Regions from separate parts of the Kitasatospora sp. NPDC089509 genome, predicted to be linked through region 3. Evidence: riboswitches for the same ligand, from Rfam matches in the RefSeq annotation. Region 3 holds a riboswitch; each other region holds the start of a gene.

Region 1 (5,020 bases), on a different contig from region 3:
GCGATCGAGCAGGGGGACCGGGACGCGCTGCGCGAGGAGTTGGGCGACGTCCTGTTCCAGGTCCTGTTCCACGCCCGGATCGCCGAGGAGCACCCGACCGATCCGTTCACCGTCGACGACGTGGCCGGGGACATGGTCGAGAAGCTGCTCTACCGGCACCCGCACGTGTTCGGGGACGTCGAGGTGGCGGGCGCCGCCGAGGCGGAGGCCAACTGGGAGCAGCTGAAGGCGGCCGAGAAGGCGGACCGGGAGTCCGTCCTGGACGGCGTCCCGGCCGGGCTGCCGGCGCTGGCGTACGCGGCGAAGCTGGTGTCCCGGGTCCGCCGGGCGGGCTTCACCGGGGTGCCGGACGAGCCGTACGTCCTGCCGGGGGAGCTGACCGCGGAGTCGGCGGGCCGGCTGCTGCTGGCCGTCGCGCAGCGGGCGCACGACGCCGGGGTGGACGTGGACGCGGCGCTGCGCTCGGCCGCGCGCGGCTACCGGGACGCGGTGCGCGCGGCCGAGGGGCTCAAGCCGGAGTAGCCCGGTTCGGGCCGGAGCCGGCCCGGCCCAGGCCGGACGGGAGCGGCTCAGGCCGCCGTGGCGGTCCGGCCGACCGGCTGCCGCTGCGGCGGGACGAGCTCGCCGATCGCCTCGCCGACCAGGGCGACCAGTTCGGCGAGCCGCTCCAGGTCGAGGTGGTCGGGCAGCTCGGCGAGGGAGACGATCCGCTCCCCGCGCGGGCCGGCGACGCAGAAGAGGTCGATCGGCCCGAGGTGCTTCTCGGCGGTGTCGACCAGGGCGGCGACGTCGCTGGGCCGGCGGATGTCGCCGCAGACGCCCACCACGGGGCAGCCCGGCCGGTCGAGTTCGGCGGCGAGGTCCTCCGCGATCCCGACGTGCTGGTCGGCGATCAGCATCCCGGCGGCGCCGGCCGCGGTGAACCGGCGGGCGAGGTCGGCTCCCGAACCGCCGTCGAGTACCGCGATGACGACGACTGCTCCGCTGACCCGCATGGCCTGCTCCTCCCTGTGGGCGACACCGCACCGGCGCCCACGCATACTGCGGAGGATCGTAGGCACGTCCTGACCCTCCGCAACAGGGATTACCCCGCAGGTGACCAGGCTCACGCCTGCCACCCGGCCAAGAGCTGTCCAAGGGCTGTCCACGGACCGTCCACGGGGCGTCCACGGAGGGTTGGCACACTGCTCGCGCGCCGCTCACGAACGGTTCGCGAACCGGTGATGTTCCGCCGGTAGCCGGGCGCCGCCGGTCCAGCGGTTACGGTCGACCCATGCCAGCTCAGCCCGATGCCGCTCAGTCCGCCGCCCAGCCCGACCCCCAGCTCTTCACCTGGGAGTTCGCCGCCGACCCGTACCCCGCCTACGCCTGGCTGCGCGAGCACGCCCCGGTGCACCGCACCACGCTGCCGAGCGGGGTGGAGGCCTGGCTGGTGACCAGGTACGCGGACGCCCGGCAGGCGCTCGCGGACGGCCGGCTGTCGAAGAACCCGGCGCACCACAGCGAGCAGGCGCACCGCACCGGCCGGGTCGGCATCCCGGGGGAGCGGCAGGCGGACCTGATGACCCACCTGCTGAACATCGACCCGCCGGACCACACCCGGCTGCGCCGACTGGTGTCGAAGGCTTTCACCCCGCGCCGGGTGGCCGAGTTCGAGCCGCGGGTGCAGCAGTTGACCGACCGGCTGATCGACGGCTTCGCGCAGCGCGGATCGGCCGACCTGATCCACGAGTTCGCCTTCCCGCTCCCCATCTACGCGATCTGCGACATGCTGGGCGTGCCGGCCGAGGACCAGGACGACTTCCGCGACTGGGCGGGCATGATGATCCGACACGGCGGCGGCCAACGCGGCGGCGTGGGCCGGGCGGTGAAGAAGATGCGGGCGTACCTGCTGGAGCTGATCCACCGCAAGCGGGCGGACCTCGGCGACGACCTGATCTCCGGCCTGATCCGGGCGAGCGACCACGGCGAGCACCTGAGCGAGAACGAGGCCGCGGCGATGGCCTTCATCCTGCTGTTCGCCGGGTTCGAGACCACCGTCAACCTGATCGGCAACGGGACGTACGCGCTGCTGCGCAACCCCGGGCAGCGGGCGCTGCTGCAGGAGTCGGTGGCCCGCGGCGAGACCGCGCTGCTGGAGACCGGGATCGAGGAACTCCTGCGCTACGACGGGCCGGTGGAGCTGGCGACCTGGCGGTTCGCGACCCGGCCGCTGACCATCGGCGGGGTGGACATCCCGGTCGGCGATCCGGTGCTGGTGGTGCTGGCGGCGGCGGACCGCGACCCGGCCCGGTTCTCCGACGAGAACACCCTGGACCTGGCCCGGACCGACAATCCCCACCTGGGCTTCGGGCACGGCATCCACTACTGCATCGGCGCCCCGCTGGCCCGGCTCGAAGGACGGTCCGCGCTGGCCACGCTGCTTTCCCGGCTGCCCGATCTGCGCCTGGCCGAAAGTCCGGAGAACCTGCGCTGGCGCGGTGGCCTGATCATGCGTGGATTGCGTGAACTTCCGGTCGAATTCAGTCCGGAAGTGCGTTCGCCGCACGCCCGCCCGGAGGCTCCGACACACTGACGCGGGGTCGCGAACGGCGCCTCGGCGACGGTATGAACACCCATCAAACCGGACAAAGCCCCGCCGTCCGTAGGCGATCGAACACGCGCCGTAATTCTTGTGTGATGTCGGCGATATGAGCTTGTGATTGATCTGAGGATCTGTCTAGTCTCCCTGGAGTTCGCAGCTGCGGACCCCGAACGCGGAACGCCGAGTCCTGCCCGCCGCGCCACGGGAAACCGACCAGAACCCTGGGCAGGGGCGGGGGAACCAGGTTTGTTGCCGTTCTCCCACGGCTCGGGGTGAAGCCGCCCGCGCGGGACCGTTCCCGCATACGGCGGCCGGGCCACCTCCCGGTCCGAACCCGACAGCTCACCTCGCAGGCGTGCGGAGAGGGACCCTTCATGCTGCTCGTTGGATCTGGCCGTCACCGTCGTCGCACCCAGGCCGAGAAGGCCATCGCCGTCGCGGGTGTGGCCGGCGTCGGACTCGCGCTGCCGCTCCTCACCGCCACCGGCGCGTCCGCCGCCCCGGCCTCCGCCTGGGACTCCGTCGCCCAGTGCGAGAGCGGCGGCGACTGGGGCATCAACACCGGCAACGGCTTCTACGGCGGCCTGCAGTTCACCTCCAGCACCTGGAAGGCGTACGGCGGCACCGCGTACGCGGCGCAGGCCAACCAGGCCAGCCGGGCGCAGCAGATCACGGTCGCCGAGAAGGTGCTCGCCTCGCAGGGCCCGGGCGCCTGGCCGGTCTGCTCCAAGAAGGCGGGGCTGAGCAAGGGCGGCGCCCCGGCGGCCGTGGACACCTCCTCGGACGCCAAGCCGCAGTCCGCCCAGCAGCAGTCCACCCCGAAGCAGCAGGCCCCCAAGACCCAGGCCCCCAAGACCCAGGCCCCCAAGCCCGCCGCGAAGCCCGCCCCGCAGCAGGACGACGCCAAGCCGGCCGCCCCGCAGCTGGCCAAGCCGCAGCTGCAGGGCTTCCCGGGCAAGGCCGGCTGGGACGCCGACTCGAAGGTGTACTGGTACCAGAACGGCGGCTCCTGGTACTGGACCAGCCACCAGAGCGTCTACCAGCAGTACGCCCCGCAGGCCGCCGCCCAGCCGCAGCAGGCCCCGCAGGCCGCCGCCCAGGGCGGTCACGACTACACCGTCCGCTCCGGCGACACGCTGTCGACCATCGCCGCCGCCCAGGGCGTGTCCGGCGGCTGGCAGGCGGTCTACGACGGCAACCGCGGCACGGTCGGCGGCAACCCGAACCTGATCATGCCCGGCCAGGTCCTGCACCTCGGCTGAGCCGTCCCCGGACGCATTCCGAGGGGGTCGCGCCCGGCGCGGCCCCCTTCGTCCGCATTCGCCCGCTCCGGCCGGACCGGCTGGGACGAGCAGGTGAACTACCGGTGGGTAGCGGGGCCACACGCTGAGACGGAGCCGAGGTCGAGGTGGCCCCGGGAGCCCGGGCGGTTAGGCTCTGGTCGTAACGACTCCGCAATCATCCGGCCGACCGCACCACCGTGGGCCGGACCCTGCTTCCGCAAGGAGATGCTTCGTGCCGTCCATCGATGTCGTCGTAGCCCGCGAAATCCTCGACTCCCGCGGCAACCCCACGGTCGAGGTCGAGGTCGGCCTCGACGACGGCAGCACGGGTCGTGCCGCTGTGCCGTCGGGTGCCTCGACCGGCGCCTTCGAGGCGCTGGAGCTGCGCGACGGTGACAAGAACCGCTACTTCGGCAAGGGCGTGGAGAAGGCCGTCCTGGCCGTCATCGAGCAGATCGGCCCGGAGCTGGTCGGCTACGACGCCACCGAGCAGCGCCTGATCGACCAGGCCATGCTCGACCTGGACGCCACCCCGGACAAGTCCTCGCTCGGCGCCAACGCCATCCTGGGCGTCTCGCTGGCCGTCGCGCACGCCGCCTCCGAGGCCAGCGACCTGCCGCTGTTCCGCTACCTGGGCGGCCCGAACGCCCACGTCCTGCCGGTCCCGATGATGAACATCCTCAACGGCGGCTCGCACGCGGACTCCAACGTCGACATCCAGGAGTTCATGATCGCTCCGATCGGCGCGGAGTCCTTCTCCGAGGCCGTCCGCTGGGGCGTCGAGGTCTACCACACCCTCAAGGGCGTGCTGAAGGAGCGCGGCCTGTCCACCGGCCTCGGCGACGAGGGCGGCTTCGCGCCGAACCTGGACAGCAACCGCGAGGCCCTGGACCTCATCACCGAGGCCATCCAGAAGGCCGGTTACGTGCCCGGCCGCGACATCGCGCTCGCCCTGGACGTCGCCGCCTCCGAGTTCTACCAGGACGGCGCCTACCAGTTCGAGGGCAAGGCCCTCACGGCCGCCGAGCTCATCGAGTACTACGCCGAGCTGGTCGCCGCCTACCCGCTGGTCTCCATCGAGGACCCGCTGGACGAGTCGGACTGGGACGGCTGGAAGGCCATGACCGTCAAGCTGGGCGACAAGGTCCAGCTG
Region 2 (5,020 bases), on a different contig from region 3:
GCCCGTCCACCCCCACCCCCCACCGTGTCCCCTCCCCGCCACCCCGGGCCGCCCTGTCCCGTGGCGCTGCCCCTGCCGCCGGTCGCGCGCCTGCCCCGATCCGGCTCGCGCCTCCTCCTCCCCGCCCCGCTGCCTTCCTCCCCACCGCGTGGCGTGTCCCCTTGCTGCCGGTGCCGCGCCCACTCCGGTGCGGCGCGCCCGGCCCCGTCCTGCGGCGCTGCCCCTGCTGCTGGTCGCGCGCCTGCCTCGGTCCGGCTCGCGCCTCTTTTCCACCCCACCGTGTCCCCTCCCCGCCACCCCGGGCCGCCCTGTCCTGCAGCGCTACCCCCACCGCGTGGCGTTCCCCCTGCTGCCGGTGCCGCGCCCACTCCGGTGCGGCTCGCCCCTCCTTCCATCGGGCCTCGGCTGCGTCCGCCCACCCCCGTGAGCCCTGCTGCCGGCAGCCGCCATGCACTTCACGCTGCGCAGGAAGTCGGCCGGACCGACTTCCTGCGCGAGCGCCGGTGCTCTGATCGCCTGTGGACTGCCTGCGGCGTGAGAAGTCGACGGGGCCGACTTCTCGTGTTGATCAGCCCGTGTGGTGGGCGGTTCCCCGGGCGAGTGGTGGCTGTTGTCGCCTGCCGCCGGAAGTCGGCTCGGCCGACTTCTCGTGCGAGCCCGAGTCTCCTGTGCGGAGGGGAGGGCTGTACGGCTCCCTTGGGTGGGCGTTCCGGTCGGTGGCGGGGTTCCGAGAAGGGCTGGCCGGCGTGAGAAGTCGACGGGGCCGACTTCTCGTGTTGTCCGCCTCGCGAGGTGGTTCTCCGGGCCGGTGGGGGTTGTTGCTGCCTGCCGCTGGAAGTCGGCTCGGCCGACTTCTCGTGCTCGGGCCCGCTGCCAGGGCCGGGGCTGGGGGTTGCTAGTCGTTCGCCGGCCGGGGCCAGGCGTGGAGGCCCGTGGTGAGGGTGGTGATGAGGCGGTCGTGGGTGGTGGTGAGGTCCTCGGTGAGTTGGAAGGCGCCGGTGATGGACAGCGAGGCGAAGCCGTGGGCGAGGGAGCGGACGGTGCGGGCCGCGTGGATCGCCTCGGAGCCGTCGAGGCCGTAGCCGCGGAGGACGGCGATGATGACGCCGACCAGGCGGGTGGCGGCGCGGGTGAGGTCCTCGTCCGGCTGCGGGGCCTGGGGGAGGGCGGTGTAGCGGTGCGGGTGGCGGGTGGCGTAGGCCTGGTAGGCGCGCAGGACGGCGGTGACCGCGTCGTCCCCGCTGCGGCCGACGGCGGCTTCGGCCAGTCGGTCGGCGAGTTCCTCGGTGACCCGGACGGCGATGAGCCGCCGCAGTTCGGCGAGCCCGCCGCTGACGTGCTTGTACAGCGAGGGGGTGGCGACCCCGGCGCGGGCGGCGACGGAGGCGAGGGTGAGGGCTTCGGTGCCCTGGTCGTCGATGAGCGCGAGGGCGTGGTCGACGACCTGCTCGGGGGTCAGTCCTACGCGGGGCATGGTGGTGGTCTCTCCGGGGGGCGAGGGGTCAGGCGAGGGGTCAGGCGAGGGGTCAGGCGAGTTCGGCGAGGAAGGGCAGCAGGGCGTCGGCGACGGCCCGCGGGTTGTCGGCCATCGGGTAGTGCCCGGACCCCTCGATCATGACCTTCCGCGCGCCGAGCTTCTCGGCCTGGAGGTCGGCGACGGCCTCGGGCTTCGGGAAGTCGGGGTCCTTGCTGCCCATCAGCACCAGGGCGGGGCAGCGGACGGCCGCGCACCAGCCGATCGGCGCGGAGTCGCCGGTGACGTGGCCTCGGGTGGCGGTCCGGCGGCCGGGGGTGTGCAGGGCGGCGACCAGCCCGTCCATGTAGCCGTCGAGGTCGGCGGGGCGGGGGCCGGGGAAGGCCATCTTGCGGAGGTAGTAGCCCCAGACGCCGGGCCACCGGACCAGCGCGGCGCCCATCACGACCATGACGCCCTTCATCAGGGCGTTGGCCCGGTGCTCGACGAAGGCGTCGATCAGCGCGATCCCGGCGACCCGCTGGGGGGCGTCCCCGGCGAGCTTGACGACGGTCGCCCCGGTGTAGGACTGGCCGACCAGGACGGCCCGTTCGATGCCGAGGTGGTCGAGCAGGGCGAGCACGTCGGTGGCGACGGCGGCGGGGCTGTAGTCGTCCCAGGCGATCGAGGACTCGCCGAAGCCGCGCACGTCCATGGTGATGACCCGGTGCCCGGCCGCGGTGAGCAGCGGGTGCAGGTGCCGGTAGGCGCGGCGGGAGTCGAGCATGCCGGGGAGCAGGACGACGGGGGTGCCGTCGCCCTGCCGGGTGTCGTCGTACGCGAGCCGGCCGCCGGTGACGTCGAGGTACTGGGTGCTCGGGGTGGTGGTGCCGTTCATGGTGGGCCTCCGCTGGCTCGCCCGTTGCTGCCGATAGCCATAAAGCTAAGGCTAATAGCCTTAGCCGTCAAGCCCCCGCGAAAGCCTCCGACAGCCCCGGGCGACCCCGTTCAGGGCCTCGCTCGGGACCCCCGCTCAGGGCCCCTCGACCCGGAACGGGTCGTGCTCGCTGAGCAGCTTCTCCAGCCGGGCCTGGTCGACCCGGGCGACGGTGTCCGTGGACTCCTGCCGGTCCCGGATCACCTTGGCGAGCGTGAACGAGGAGGTGACGGTGTAGAGGAGGCCGATCCCGAGGAAGGCCCGGGTCCAGCCGCCGACGGGCAGGTAGGCGATCCCGGCGGCGAGGGCCACGGCCGAGATGGCGAAGGAGAGGACGGCCTGGGCGTAGTACGCGGCCGTGGTGCGTGACTGCATCGGTGCGCTCATGGCGTCAGGATGCGGGCGTCCGGCCGGATCGCACATGAGTAGGAGTACTCAGATGGGGCCGGTTGGTTGAAGGGTCGTTCGTTGACGTCCGATCACCTGGTCCACAGCCGTCCCGGACGGATGGCTTGGAATCAGAGCCTCCTAGGATTAACGTTTGATAACGCAGCGCGGTCGTCAACGCCGTACCCAGACGGCACCGTGCGCCGTCGCCTAATCCCGCCGACCGGCCTCCGGGCAGGTCAGGGAGCCGGGGAACCACGTTCCTTGGGGTGAATCGGCGGGGCCCCGGCCCGGCCGTAGGAGACCTTCCTGCTCCGAACCCGTCAGCTAACCCGGTAGGCGCGAAGGAAGGAAAGGAGCGCGCCCCCGTGGCGTCGACGCACACCCCGGCACACCCGGCCGGCCCCGCAGCCGGTACCCAGCTCCTCGACCACCCCGTCCCGGACAGCCCCGAGGCGCTCGCACCGGAGGCCGAGGCCAACCGCCACCGGATGCCGCGTCAGACCCGCGGAGCCTCCCCGCTGCTCGGCGTCACCGCCGTCGCCGCCACCCTGGGCGCCACCGGCTTCGCCTCCGCGACCCCGGCCGCCGCGCCCGCCATCGAGGCCCAGGACGAGATCCCGGTCGCCCTGGCCGCCGACCCCGGCCTGGCGCTCGCCGCCCGGATCCAGCAGCAGGCCGACGGCCAGCGCACCGCCGCCGAGGAGACCGCCCGCGTGCAGGCCGCGCAGGAGGCGGAGGCCAAGGCCGCCGCCAAGGAGGCGGAGGCCAAGCGCGCCGCCGAGGAGGCCGAGCGGGTCAAGGCCGCCGCCCTCACCCTGCCGGTGAAGGACTACAGCCTCTCCGCCCACTACGGCCAGAGCGCCCGCTACTGGGCCCACCTGCACACCGGCCTGGACTTCGCCGCCGACACCGGCACCGCGGTCCACGCGGTCGGCCAGGGCACCATCACCTCGGCCGGCTGGTCCGGCGCGTACGGCTACCGGATCGTCGAGACCCTGCCCGACGGCACCGAGATCTGGTACTGCCACCTCTCCTCGATCATCAAGGGCTCCGGCAAGGTGACCGCCGGCCAGCAGATCGGCAAGGTCGGCGCGACCGGCAACGTGACCGGCCCGCACCTGCACCTGGAGGTCCGCCCCGGCGGCGGCGCCCCGGTCGACCCGGAGCCCTGGCTCCAGCAGCACGGCCTCAACCCGTGACCCGGTGAACCCGTAGCAGTCGGCGGTCGACAGTCGGCGGTCGGCAGCCGGCGAACCCGTAGCCGAAGGCCCGGGACGTACGCACGCACGCGCGTCCGGGGCCTTCGCGGCACCTCACTCCGCCGGCAGCTGCGCCAGGTACGCGTCGATCTCCGCCGTCCCCGGCTCCGGCGCGAGCTCCGGGAACTCCTCGACCAGCAGCCGCGGCAGCCCGGGCACCGTCCACTCGCCGAGCAGGTCGAGCGCCGCCTCGGCCGCCGCCTCCTCGAACTCCTCGAAGCCCCCGGTCAGTTCGTCCGGCATCGGCCGCCCCAGCGCGTTCAGCTCGGCCAGGTTGCGGTAGCTGCGCCGCATCAGGCCCTGCTCCAGCAGCCGCCGCGCGCCGTCGGTGGCCATGCCGACCGACAGCACCCGGCCCGGCGCCCACCAGCCCTGCTCGTCCGGATCGTCCAGCCAGCCGGTCGGCGTCAGCGCCTGGTACCCGGCCAGGCGCTCCTCCTCGGTCAGCCCGGCGAAGCCCGCCAGCCAGTCCCGGACGGCCGCCGGGTCCGTCACGTCCACGTCGTGCGCGTGCAGCAGCACCGCGTACAGCCGGGGCCAGGTCACCAGGTCGGCGCGGTGCAGCAGCCCGACCGCCACCTCGCCCTGCCACTCGGCCTCGGCGTGCAGCCGCTCCTGCCGCTTGGCGTTGAGCCGCTTCGCGGCCCGCTGGTGGTCGACCAGCAGCCGCACCGCCTCGCCGTAGGCCAGCGGGTCCTGTTCCGGTGCGGGCTGGACGTAGAGGTGGAGCCGCTCGTACAGCAGGTGCTCCACCGCGGCGGAGGTCAGTTCGGGCCAGCCGTCGTGCATCCTGCCGTCGCCCAGTTCCAGCAGCGCGAGCACCGTGCGCAGCGGCTCCTCGGCCACCGGCGCCCGGTCCTCTCCGGCCGCCCAGGCGAGCAGGTCGGCGGCCCTGGTGCGCGGGGCGAGCCGCAGGTCTTCGTCGTTCATGTTCGAAACGGTAACCGCCGGGCGCGGGTAGGGTCGGCAGCCATGATCCCC
Region 3 (5,020 bases):
GGGAGGAAGTCCAGCGTGCCGGTGCGGGCGATCTCCGCCCGTCGGGTCCTCCGCCTCGCCAGGAGCTCCTGCCGGCGGCCCTCGAAGGCGCGATGGAGGCCCACGACGAAGGCGACCGCCTCCGGGGTGAGCACCTCCTCCGCCCGGTGGACGCGCGGTCCGGCGACAGTGACGACCGGAGCGGCGAGAGAGGAGGTGATTGGGGGTACCCCCGGCCGGAGGCTGGGGGAGGGTCCCTGATCTGCAGCCATGAGCAGGACACTCCTAAGACGGTTGAGCCTGACGAAGGGAGCTCCGGTGGGAACTTCCTGGGGAACTTCCTCGATCGTTACCCGCCTGTCGGCGAGTTCGATTCTGTAAGGTGGAGACTAGTTTCCGCGATACAGAATTTCAACGGTTTGTTGAAGAGGTCGCCGGGACTCTACTCCTCCCCGACAGCGAAGGGAACGCCGGTGGTTGCGACCCCCGACACAGCATCGACGACAGGCGCCGACCGCGCGAGCGGCGGCGTGCAGTCCGTCGAGCGCGCCTTCCAACTCCTGGAGGCGCTGGCCGACTCCGGCGGGATCGCCACCCTCAGCGAACTCTCCAGCACGTCCGGCCTCCCCATGCCGACCATCCACCGACTGGTCCGTACCCTCGTCCAGCAGGGCTACGTCCGCCAGGACACCGCACGCCGCTACACCCTCGGCCCCCGGCTGATCCGGCTCGGCGAGACGGCCGGCCGCCTGCTCGGCAGCTGGGCCCGCCCGTACCTGGCCGAGCTGATGGAGGCCACCGGCGAGACCGCCAACCTGGCGGTGCTGGAGGGCGGCGAGGTGGTGTACGTCGGGCAGGTGCAGTCGCGGCGCTCGATGCGGATGTTCACCGAGGTCGGGCGGCGGGTGCAGCCGCACTGCACCGGCGTCGGCAAGGCGCTGCTCGCCCAGCTGCCGGAGGACGAGGCGCGCGCGATCCTGGGCCCCAACCCGCTGCCCGCGCACACCGAGTACACCCTCACCGACCCCCAGCAGCTGATGGACCAGCTCGCCGAGGCGCGCGAGCGCGGGTACGTGGTCGACGACCAGGAGCAGGAGATCGGCGTCCGCTGCATCGCGCTCGCGGTGCCCGGCGCGCCGACGCCCACCGCACTGTCGGTGTCCGGCCCGGAGGCCCGGATCCGGGCCCTGGAGGAGCAGGCGGGGGCGTCCGCGCTGGTACCGGTGATGCACCAGATCGCGGCCCGGCTCGGGCAGGTCCTGGCGCCCTGACCTCCGGGTCCACTGACATCCCGTCAATTCACCTGCACGGCAAGGGTGGAGACGCAAGAACCGGCAGCCGCTCGACCTCGGGGAGGTCGGGGGGCTGCCGGTTCCTGAGAGCGGCTGGTCCTGGGGGTCGGCTGGCCTAGACGGCCTGCGCGATGGCCTACGCGACGGCCTAGCGGTAGACGCGCACGTAGTCGGCGGAGAAGCTGATCGGGGTGTTCCCCTGCGGCGCCGGGTGGTACTTTCCGGCGCTCACCGAGAGGTTGAGGATCAGGTACGCCGAGAAGTTGCTGCCCACGCCCTTGTTGTCCGAGTACACCTTGACGCCGTTGACGTACCAGTCCACCGAGTTGGCGCCGTAGTAGGTGCCGATGGTCACCCACTGGTCCGCGGCGACGGCCTTGGCGTCGGTGTAGTACTCCGGGTTGCTGGGGTTGACGTGGTTGGTCAGCTCCAGCAGGTTCGGGTTGTCCGGGTGGTACTCGAAGGAGTCGATCTCCCCGTTGCCGTTCTTCCAGGTCCACAGGGCGGGCCAGGCGCCGGCCACCGAGGGCATCTTGACCCGGGCCTCGGCGTAGTCGCCGGTCTTGACCTGGAAGCCCTCCGCGGAGCCCTCGGTCGTCAGGAAACCGGTGTTCCAGGACTGCTGGCCGTTCTCCAGGGCGGGCCCGCCCGGGGTGGCGGTGAAGGTGGCGACGCCGTTCGCGACGGTGACGTTGTTCTTGTTCAGCCAGTCGAGCTTGTTGTCGCCCGGGTTGTGGTTGCCGTACTTGTACGCGGTGCTCTTGTCACCCACCCAGCGCTGGCCCCAGGCGATCGGGCCGTTGAACTCGTCGGACCAGGTCAGCGACTTGCCGGCGATCGGGGAGGACGGCGCCGGGGTGCTCGGGGTCGCGGTGGCGCTCGGGGTCGGGGTCGGGGTCGGGGTGACGCTCGGGGAGGGCTGCGCGGTGGGGGCGGTGGTCGGCGCGGTGGTCGGGGCCGGGGTCGGGGACGGCTTGGCGGTCGGGGTCGGCGCCGGGGTCGGGGTCGGCGTCGCGGTACCGGCGCGGGAGACCACCAGCTGCTGCGAGGGCAGGTTGTGCCAGGCTCCGCCCAGGTCCTGCCAGAAGCCGAACTGGTTGTACGTCCCGGCGGGCAGGGTGCGCGCGCCGCTGGTGAAGCTGAACCCGCTCGGGCATATCTGCACGTTGCTCGCGTTGCCCGGGAAGTCCAGGTTGGTGCCGCGGGCGTCGCGGACGCCGACGCCGACGGTCTTCGCGGTGACGCAGGACGAGGAGTGCAGGGCCAGCGAGGCGGTGGTGGCCTTGCCGGCGACCATGGCGGCGGGGGCGAGCCGGTCCTGGGTGACGGTCGGGGCGGTGGCGGCCTGGGCGCCGGACGGCAGCGCGAACAGGCCGGCGCCGGTGATCGCGATCGCGCCGGTGGCGGCGAGGGCGGCGTTGCGGCCGCGGTGGGAGGGACGGGCGTGGCGGGGCGCGCGACGGCGCCCGGCAGGCTGGTGCATGGCGGGTCCTCTGCGACGCCTGCGAGGTGAGCTGTCGGATTCGGGCTGCAGTTGCCCGGCCGCCTGTGGAGCGGCTTCACCCCTAGCCACGACCCGCACGCTGGTACGTACGGGCCGGGCGCTGACCTTGGTTCCCCCGCTCCCGTCCGCTGTGGTGCTCGAGTGCCCGCCGGCGGGTGGACGGGACTCGGCGTCCCGGCGGCGGGGTCCGCGACGGCGGACGACCGTTGCAGGCTAGGCAGTCCGTCCGTGAACGGACAACTGGATCCGGCCGGTTGTCGCACAGCTCACAGTGGTGTCGATCAACGACGCTGCGTGGTCGGCGAGTTGATCAATCCCCTGGCGGTACCCGGAGGCTCGTCCAAGGGCTCGACCGAGGTTCGGCCGGGGCTCGACCGGGGACTCGGCCAAGGGCACGGCCGGAGCTTCAGTCGAGCCAGGCGGCGACCTGGGCCTCGGCGTCCGGCGCCCAGGCCAGCTCCAGGTGGTTGAGCCCGGTGAGCAGCCGGGTGCCGCCGACCGTCGCGATGCCGGTGGTGTCCAGGGCGCTCGCGGTGAACACGATGCCGTCGCTGGGTCCGCGGTTCTCGTTCAGCACGCCCGGGATGTCGGCCGACCCGCCCGCGAGGAGGTAGGTGGGCACCGAGGCCGGGATCCCGGCCCGCTGGAGCGGCGCGATCAGCGAGCCGGCGCCGACGGCCGCCTGGATGCCCTGGCCGGAGGTGTAGAAGCCCTGGCCGCCGTAGTAGGTGGTCCACCAGTCCTGGGCGGTGGTGTCCACCCCGTAGGTCGCGTCCCAGCGGGCCAGCAGCTGGCGCTGGCCCGGGTAGCAGTCGCTGCCGCCGGTCGGCAGCACACCGAGGCAGGGCTGCGCCGTGTACGTCCCGTAACAGGTCATGTACAGGTGCGGGGAGGGTGCGTTGGCGGTGCCCCCGCAGGCCGGCCAGGTGGCCAGGTCGAAGTCCCAGCCGTGCGCGTAGACGTAGTCGAGCCCGCCGTTCGGCCCGCCGAGGGTGATCAGGCGGCGCACGTCGCCCGCGTACGCCCGTCCCTGCGCCGGGCGCACCGAGGACACGTACGCCCGGGCCGCCACCTCGCCCTTGCTCCAGGCCACCACGTCGACCCGGGGGACGCCGAGCCGGGCCCGGATCAGGGCGAGCGCGTCGCCGACGGCCTGGGCTTGGAGCAGGTTGTCGCCCTGCTTGTGGGCGAAGCCGACGGCGAAGACCCGGCGGCCGGTGCCGGCCAGGTACTGGGCCAGGCCGGTGGAGGGGCAGGCGGACGCCCCGCAGGTGCCGCTCTCCCCCGGGTTCGCCCAGGCCCGGTCGGCGTTGTCGTTGGCGCCGTGGACCAGCAGGACGGGCGTGCCGGTGCCGCCGGCGTCCCAGCCGGTGGCCGAGTAGAGCAGGAAGCGTGCCGAGGAGGGCTCGCCGGTGCCGAAGTAGGTGCGGCGGGCGCCGTCCTGGTCGCCGCGGCCGTCGGCGGGGTACTGCTCGGGGCCGAAGCCCGGGGTGGGGTCGAGGTAGCGCTCGACCTTCGCCCAGCCGTTGCCGGGGGCGGGGAAGGTCGCTTCGAGGGTGAGCGGAGCGGCACTCGCCGCGCCGGCGGTGGGGGCGCCGAGGAGGAGGGCCGTAAGGGTCAGCAGCAGCGCGACGAGTGCGGCGGGGACGCGTCCGGAGGGAGTCCTGGCGGGCGTCCGGGCGGGGGTCCGGGCCGGGAGTCCTGCTGCGGCGCCGGTGGGGGCACTGGTGGGGGTGCGTCTCATGGGCGTGGACGGTAGGACCGGCGCGTCGTCCGTGCCCATGTGCCGGTCGCACACCGCGGGCGGCCGGGCGATGGCGGACCGTACCGTGGCGCGGGGCCGCCCGAGTCCGCCCGGTCGGATAAATTGGAACCCTGGCGTTTTCCGCGGTGCACAAAGAGCACCGAGCCCGACCCGCACGATCCGCACCGCCCGTGACCGTCCGTGACCGTCGCGGCGCACGCTTCCGAGAAGAGGTCCCGCCCCACCATGACCGCGTCCCTGCCCGCCTTCGCCGGCCGCACCTACCTCTTCCAGGTCGACAACGGCGCGGCCTTCCGCAACTCTTACTCGGCCGACGGCACCCGGCTGCGCTGGGAGGGCCTCGGCGAGTCGGCGGGCCAGTGGGAGGACGTGCGGCTGCACGTCGCCGAGGTCGCGCCGGAGATCTACTTCGTCAGCTGGACGGAGCAGAGCGGGATCACCGTCAGTCATGTGATGGACCTCAACGCACTGACCGTCCGG
Region 4 (5,020 bases), on a different contig from region 3:
CATCGCGGTGTGGAAGGCGGAGTCCACCGAGGCCGGCACCCGGTAGGCGTCGCCGCTCAGCCCGGCCAGTGCCGGGAGGGCGGCCACCGCGAGCAGGCCGGCCGCGCGGGCGGCGGCGTTGTTCACCCCGCTGGCGATGCCCGCGTGCCGCACCTCGACGGCGGCCAGCACGGTGGCGGTCAGCGGGGCGACCAGCAGCGTCATCCCGGAACCCATCACCGCGACGGCCGGCAGCACGTCCGCCCAGTAGGAGGAGCCGGGGCCGGTGCGCAGCATCAGCAGCACCCCGGCGGCGCACAGCAGCGGGCCGACGGTGAGCGGGATGCGCGGGCCGATCCGCTTGCCGAGGCGCCCGGCGCGCGCGGACAGGGTCAGCATCAGCACCGTGATCGGCACCAGCGCGAAGCCGGAGACCAGCGGGGAGAAGCCGGCGACGATCTGCAGCTGCACCACCAGCAGGAAGAACACCCCGCTGAACGCCGCGTAGACGCACAGGGTGACCAGGTTCACGGTGGTGAACAGCCGGGAGGAGAACAGCCCGAGCGGCAGCATCGGGTCGGGCGCCCGCCGCTCCACGGCCACGAAGGCCGCGCCCAGCAGCAGACCGGCCACGCCGGTGACCCAGACGGCGGGGGACAGCCCCTCCCCGGCGGCGGTGAGCGCGTAGGTGATCGCGCCGAGGGCGAGGGCGGCGAGCAGGGCGCCGGGCACGTCGAAGCGGCCGGCGGCGGACTCGTCCCGGCTCTCCGGGACGTAACGGGAGGTCACCGCGATCACGGCGGCGGCCAGCGGCAGGTTCAGCAGGAAGATCCAGCGCCAGCCGGGGCCGTCCACCAGCCAGCCGCCGAGGAAGGGGCCGACGGCCGCCGACACCCCGCCGAGGCCGGACCACAGGCCGACCGCGGCCGAGCGGTCGTCCGGGTGGAAGACGGCCTGGAGCATCGCGAGCGAGCCCGGGGTGAGCAGCGCCCCGCCGATGCCCTGGACGGCGCGGGCGGCGATCAGCACGTGGATGGTCGGGGCGGCGGCGCAGGCCGCCGAAGCGGCGGCGAACCAGACCACGCCGATCAGGAAGACCCGGCGCCGCCCGTAGCGGTCGCCGAGCGCGCCGCCGAGCAGGATCAGGCCCGCCAGGGTGAGCAGATAGGCGTTCAGGGTCCATTGCAGGGAGGCGAGGGTGGCGCCGAGGTCGGCGCCGATCCGGGGCAGGGCGACGTTCACCACGGTGCCGTCGAGCATCGCCATGCTGGAGCCGAGCACCGTTGCGAGGAGGACCCAGCGACCCTGTGCGCTGCCCAGGCGCAGGGTGCCGGCGTGAGAGGTGGCCACGGGTCGAATCCTGTGCCCACGGGGGTGTACGTGACAAGGGTCACCGGGTGGTGTGTCGGTCGGTGACGGTGGGTGCTCCTCTGGTCGCCCGGTGTTGCACTGGTCGGCGCAGGGTCGTGGATCAGTGGCGCCGGGTGAACGGATCGTGCACGGACCGTACGGCGGATCATGCGGAGGGTGACCGCGGGGGCGGGATCGGCCGCTGTTTCGAGAGATCGACATTGCTTCACCCGAACGGATGAGTTTTAGTTCAGCGACCGCCCGGCCAGCCCGGACGGATCCGCCGGGTGGAACGCCGAGTCCTGCCGCTGCCCGGTGGCTCGCAACGAACTCTGTACGGCAGGAGCGGGGGACCCACAGGTAAGTCGCCGGACCGGAGTTCGCGCTTTCACAGCGCGGACCACCAGGACCGGCTCGGGGTGAAGCCGCGCATGCGGCCGGGCAACTCCAGCCCGAACCCGACAGCTCACCTCGCAGGCGTCGGAGAGGAAAATTCCATGCCTGCACAGGCTCGTCGTATCGCCCTGCCCCGTGCCGCCCGCATCGGCATCGCCGCCGCCGTCACCGGCGTCTCGTTCGTCCTGCCGCTCGTGACCGCGATGAACGCCCAGGCGACCAGCACCCCGGCCGCCGTCGTCGTGGCCGCCCCGGCCGCTGTCGCCCCGGCCGCTGCTCCGGCCGCGGTCGTCCCGGCCGCCGTCACCTCCGGCTACGTCGCCCCGCTCGCCGCCCCGGTGCTGGGCGAGGCCTACGGGGTGGCGGGCGCCATGTGGGCCTCCGGCCACCACACCGGCCAGGACTTCGTCTGCTCCACCGGCACCCCGCTGCGCGCCGTCGCCAACGGGGTCGTGGTGAAGGCCGCCTACGACGGCGCCTACGGCAACGAGGTCGAGCTCAAGCTCGCCGACGGCAAGTACGCGCAGTACGCGCACCTCTCCTCGATCGGTGTGAAGGTCGGTCAGTCCGTCGCCGCCGGTCAGCAGCTCGGCTACTCCGGTGCGACCGGCAACGTGACCGGCCCGCACCTGCACTTCGAGGTCCGGACCGGTCCGGACTACGGCTCGGACATCAACCCGGTCAGCTACCTGCGCGCGCACGGCGTCGCGCTCTGAACCACCGGCTCCCGCCGGGATTCCTGAACCACCGCTGGTGCGGGGCGAATCGACCACCCGGGATGGTCATGTCGGGTGACCGCTCGACCGGGTGATCGCCGCACCGGTGGATCTGGGCGCGGGTCACGCCCACGGCCGGCCCCGGCCGTACGAGAACTCTCGTGCGGCCGGGGCCGGCCACCGTCGTGTCCGGAGTCCTCGTCGGCTCCGGCGTCCCCGGCGCTTCCGGACCGCGTTCGACGGCTCGAACGCGGCGTCAACTCCGCCGGTTCTTCGGATGATCTGCGGTTCCGTGGGCCGTGCCCCGCCGCGCGATCCTGTCCGCAGTCAGCGCCCGGCCGGTCCGACGGGCGGGCGCGCCCGGGTGGACGAGGAGGCCGGATGACCGTCCGGAGCGGGGACGCGGTCGGGCCGCGGGTCGGGTCGGACGGGGTCGACCGGCTGAAGGCGGACTCGGTCGGTCTGCCGGGCGTGGTGTTCATGGCGGTCGCCACCGCCGCCCCGATCACCGCGATGACCGGGAACCTGCCGATCATCATCGGGCAGGGCAACGGGGCCGGGGCGCCCGCCGCGTACGTCCTGGCGACCGTGGTGCTCACGGTCTTCTCGGTCGGGTACGTGGCGATGGCCCGGCACATCACGGCCGCCGGGGCGTTCTACGGGTACGTCTCGCACGGGCTGGGCCGGGTGGCCGGGATGGCGTCGGGGCTGCTCGCGCTGCTGGCGTACATCGTCTTCGAGGCCTCGGTCATCGGCTTCTTCGCCTACTCGCTGCGCGGGCTGGTCCGTTCGCAGGCGGGCGTGGACCTCGACTGGGGCTGGTACGCGCTGGTCGGGCTGACGGTGATCGGGGTGACGGCCTGGTTCGACCTGCATCTGACGGCGAAGGTGCTCGGGGTGGCGCTGCTGCTGGAGATCGCGGTGCTGGGCGCGGTCTCGCTGGCCGTGCTGGCCGCCGGCGGCGGGCCGGACGGAATCGTGCTCGGGGCCGTGAGTCCGCTGAACGGGCTGAAGGGAGTGGGCAGTTCGGGCACGGCGGCGGCCGGGGTGGGCCTGGTCTTCGCGTTCTGCTCCTGGGTGGGCTTCGAGTCGACCGCGATGTACGGGGAGGAGTCGCGCGACCCGAAGCGGGTGGTGCCGCGGGCGACCATGGTGTCGGTGGTCGGGATCGGCCTGTTCTACGTGTTCGTCTCCTGGATGATCCTGTCCGGCAACGGAGTCGGGCACGCCGTCGCGGTGGCGGGCGGTGCGGTGCCGGGCAAGGACGGGAACAGCCTGTTCTTCGATCCGCTGGGCGAGCACCTCGGGGCCTGGGCGGTCACGGTGTTCCAATGGCTGGTCGTCACCGGCTCGTTCGCCTGCGCGATGGCCTTCCACCAGTGCGCCGCACGGTACTTGTACGCGATCGGGCGGGAGGGGCTGCTGCACCCGGCGCTCGGCCGGACCCATCCGCGGCACGGCTCGCCGTACGTCGCCTCGGTCGTGCAGTCGGCGGTCGCGGCCGGGCTGGTGCTGGCGTTCCTGCTGGCCGGGATGGATCCGTACGTCCATCTGTACACGCTGCTGGCGCTGTTGGGGACGATGGCGATCCTGGTGGTGCAGACGCTGTGCTCCTTCGCGGTGGTCGGGTACTTCCACGTGCAGCGGCGGCACCCGGAGACCGCGCACTGGTTCCGCACCCTGCTCGCTCCGCTGGTCGGCGGGGTGGCGATGGGCGCGGTGGTGGCGCTGCTGGTGGCCGACCGGGGGGCGGTGGCCGGGGCGGCGGCGGGCACCCTGGTGTTCCGGCTGATCCCGTACCTGGTGATCGGGGTGTTCCTGGTCGGGATCGGAACGGCCTTGGTGCTGCGACGGGTTCGGCCGGAGCTGTACGCGCGGATGGGGCGGATCGTGCTGGAGGACGCGGTGGAGCGCTGAGCGGGGCGGTGCCGGGTGGGCGGCGGGCTCAGTGCCGGTGGGCGGGCAGGCCGTGCTCGGCGGCGCTCAGCAGGGCGTGCATCCGGTGGCCGAAGTCCTCGGTGTCGCAGGCGGGTTCGGGGAAGACCAGGCGGACGTCGCGGTGGCCGTGCGGGTGGTCCAGGCGCAGGACCAGGCCGTGCCGGTCCAGGGCCAGCGGGCGCACCTCCGGGTTGCCGGCGAGCAGGGCCGGGTCGAGCAGCCGGGTGAGCAGGTCGAGGGCGTCGGCGTGGTCGTCGGCCAGGTGGGTGAGCAGGGCGGCCTCGTGCCGGGCCAGCGGGTCGGGGACGGCGTGGGCGAGGTCCTCGGCGGTGAGCGCGCTGGTGCCGTACGGGGTGGACAGGACGGCGTGGGCGACGTCCACCCGCAGGTGCACGCCGAGGCCGTCGTCGGCGAGGTGGGCCAGGTGCAGCCGGCCGGCCAGGGTGAGCCGGGCGCGGACGCGGTGGCGCACGGCGACGGGGGAGACGTCGGTGACGTCGAGGACGACGGCCAGGCCGTCGGTGGCACCGGCGGCGGCCGTGGTGAGCGGGGCGTCCAGCGGGAGGCACAGGCGCAGCCGGGAGCCGTGGACGGAGACGGGGGCGTCCAGGTCGTGGCGCTCGCCGAGGGCGCGGACGGTG

Evidence for each region. A riboswitch is a leader RNA that binds a small molecule or an ion and turns the genes downstream of it on or off. The one in region 3 is predicted to bind cyclic di-AMP.
Region 1: it holds a riboswitch for cyclic di-AMP, as region 3 does, so the genes downstream of both, ACIP4P_RS39170 (transglycosylase family protein) here and ACIP4P_RS16925 (hypothetical protein) in region 3, are expected to answer to the same signal.
Region 2: it holds a riboswitch for cyclic di-AMP, as region 3 does, so the genes downstream of both, ACIP4P_RS39320 (M23 family metallopeptidase) here and ACIP4P_RS16925 (hypothetical protein) in region 3, are expected to answer to the same signal.
Region 4: it holds a riboswitch for cyclic di-AMP, as region 3 does, so the genes downstream of both, ACIP4P_RS36070 (M23 family metallopeptidase) here and ACIP4P_RS16925 (hypothetical protein) in region 3, are expected to answer to the same signal.

Annotation. Positions count from the first base shown of each region.
Region 1 covers NZ_JBIVHS010000030.1:103,183-108,202, forward strand. The annotation lists gene ACIP4P_RS39155 (MazG family protein) at 1-522, shown strand, start outside; gene ACIP4P_RS39160 (SDR family NAD(P)-dependent oxidoreductase) at 570-995, opposite strand; gene ACIP4P_RS39165 (cytochrome P450) at 1,274-2,575, shown strand; cyclic di-AMP (ydaO/yuaA leader) riboswitch at 2,786-2,954, shown strand; gene ACIP4P_RS39170 (transglycosylase family protein) at 2,959-3,846, shown strand; gene eno (phosphopyruvate hydratase) at 4,100-5,020, shown strand, end outside.
Region 2 covers NZ_JBIVHS010000031.1:25,479-30,498, reverse strand. The annotation lists gene ACIP4P_RS39335 (TetR/AcrR family transcriptional regulator) at 896-1,474, opposite strand; gene ACIP4P_RS39330 (alpha/beta fold hydrolase) at 1,527-2,351, opposite strand; gene ACIP4P_RS39325 (YiaA/YiaB family inner membrane protein) at 2,487-2,777, opposite strand; cyclic di-AMP (ydaO/yuaA leader) riboswitch at 2,975-3,133, shown strand; gene ACIP4P_RS39320 (M23 family metallopeptidase) at 3,146-3,979, shown strand; gene ACIP4P_RS39315 (hypothetical protein) at 4,094-4,969, opposite strand; gene ACIP4P_RS39310 (GNAT family N-acetyltransferase) at 5,012-5,020, shown strand, end outside.
Region 3 covers NZ_JBIVHS010000007.1:42,450-47,469, forward strand. The annotation lists gene aceB (malate synthase A) at 1-251, opposite strand, end outside; gene ACIP4P_RS16920 (IclR family transcriptional regulator) at 453-1,250, shown strand; gene ACIP4P_RS16925 (hypothetical protein) at 1,420-2,754, opposite strand; cyclic di-AMP (ydaO/yuaA leader) riboswitch at 2,756-2,921, opposite strand; gene ACIP4P_RS16930 (esterase/lipase family protein) at 3,182-4,519, opposite strand; gene ACIP4P_RS16935 (MoaF-related domain-containing protein) at 4,766-5,020, shown strand, end outside.
Region 4 covers NZ_JBIVHS010000025.1:105,588-110,607, reverse strand. The annotation lists gene ACIP4P_RS36075 (MFS transporter) at 1-1,551, opposite strand, end outside; cyclic di-AMP (ydaO/yuaA leader) riboswitch at 1,643-1,824, shown strand; gene ACIP4P_RS36070 (M23 family metallopeptidase) at 1,827-2,441, shown strand; gene ACIP4P_RS36065 (APC family permease) at 2,823-4,358, shown strand; gene ACIP4P_RS36060 (DUF2470 domain-containing protein) at 4,387-5,020, opposite strand, start outside.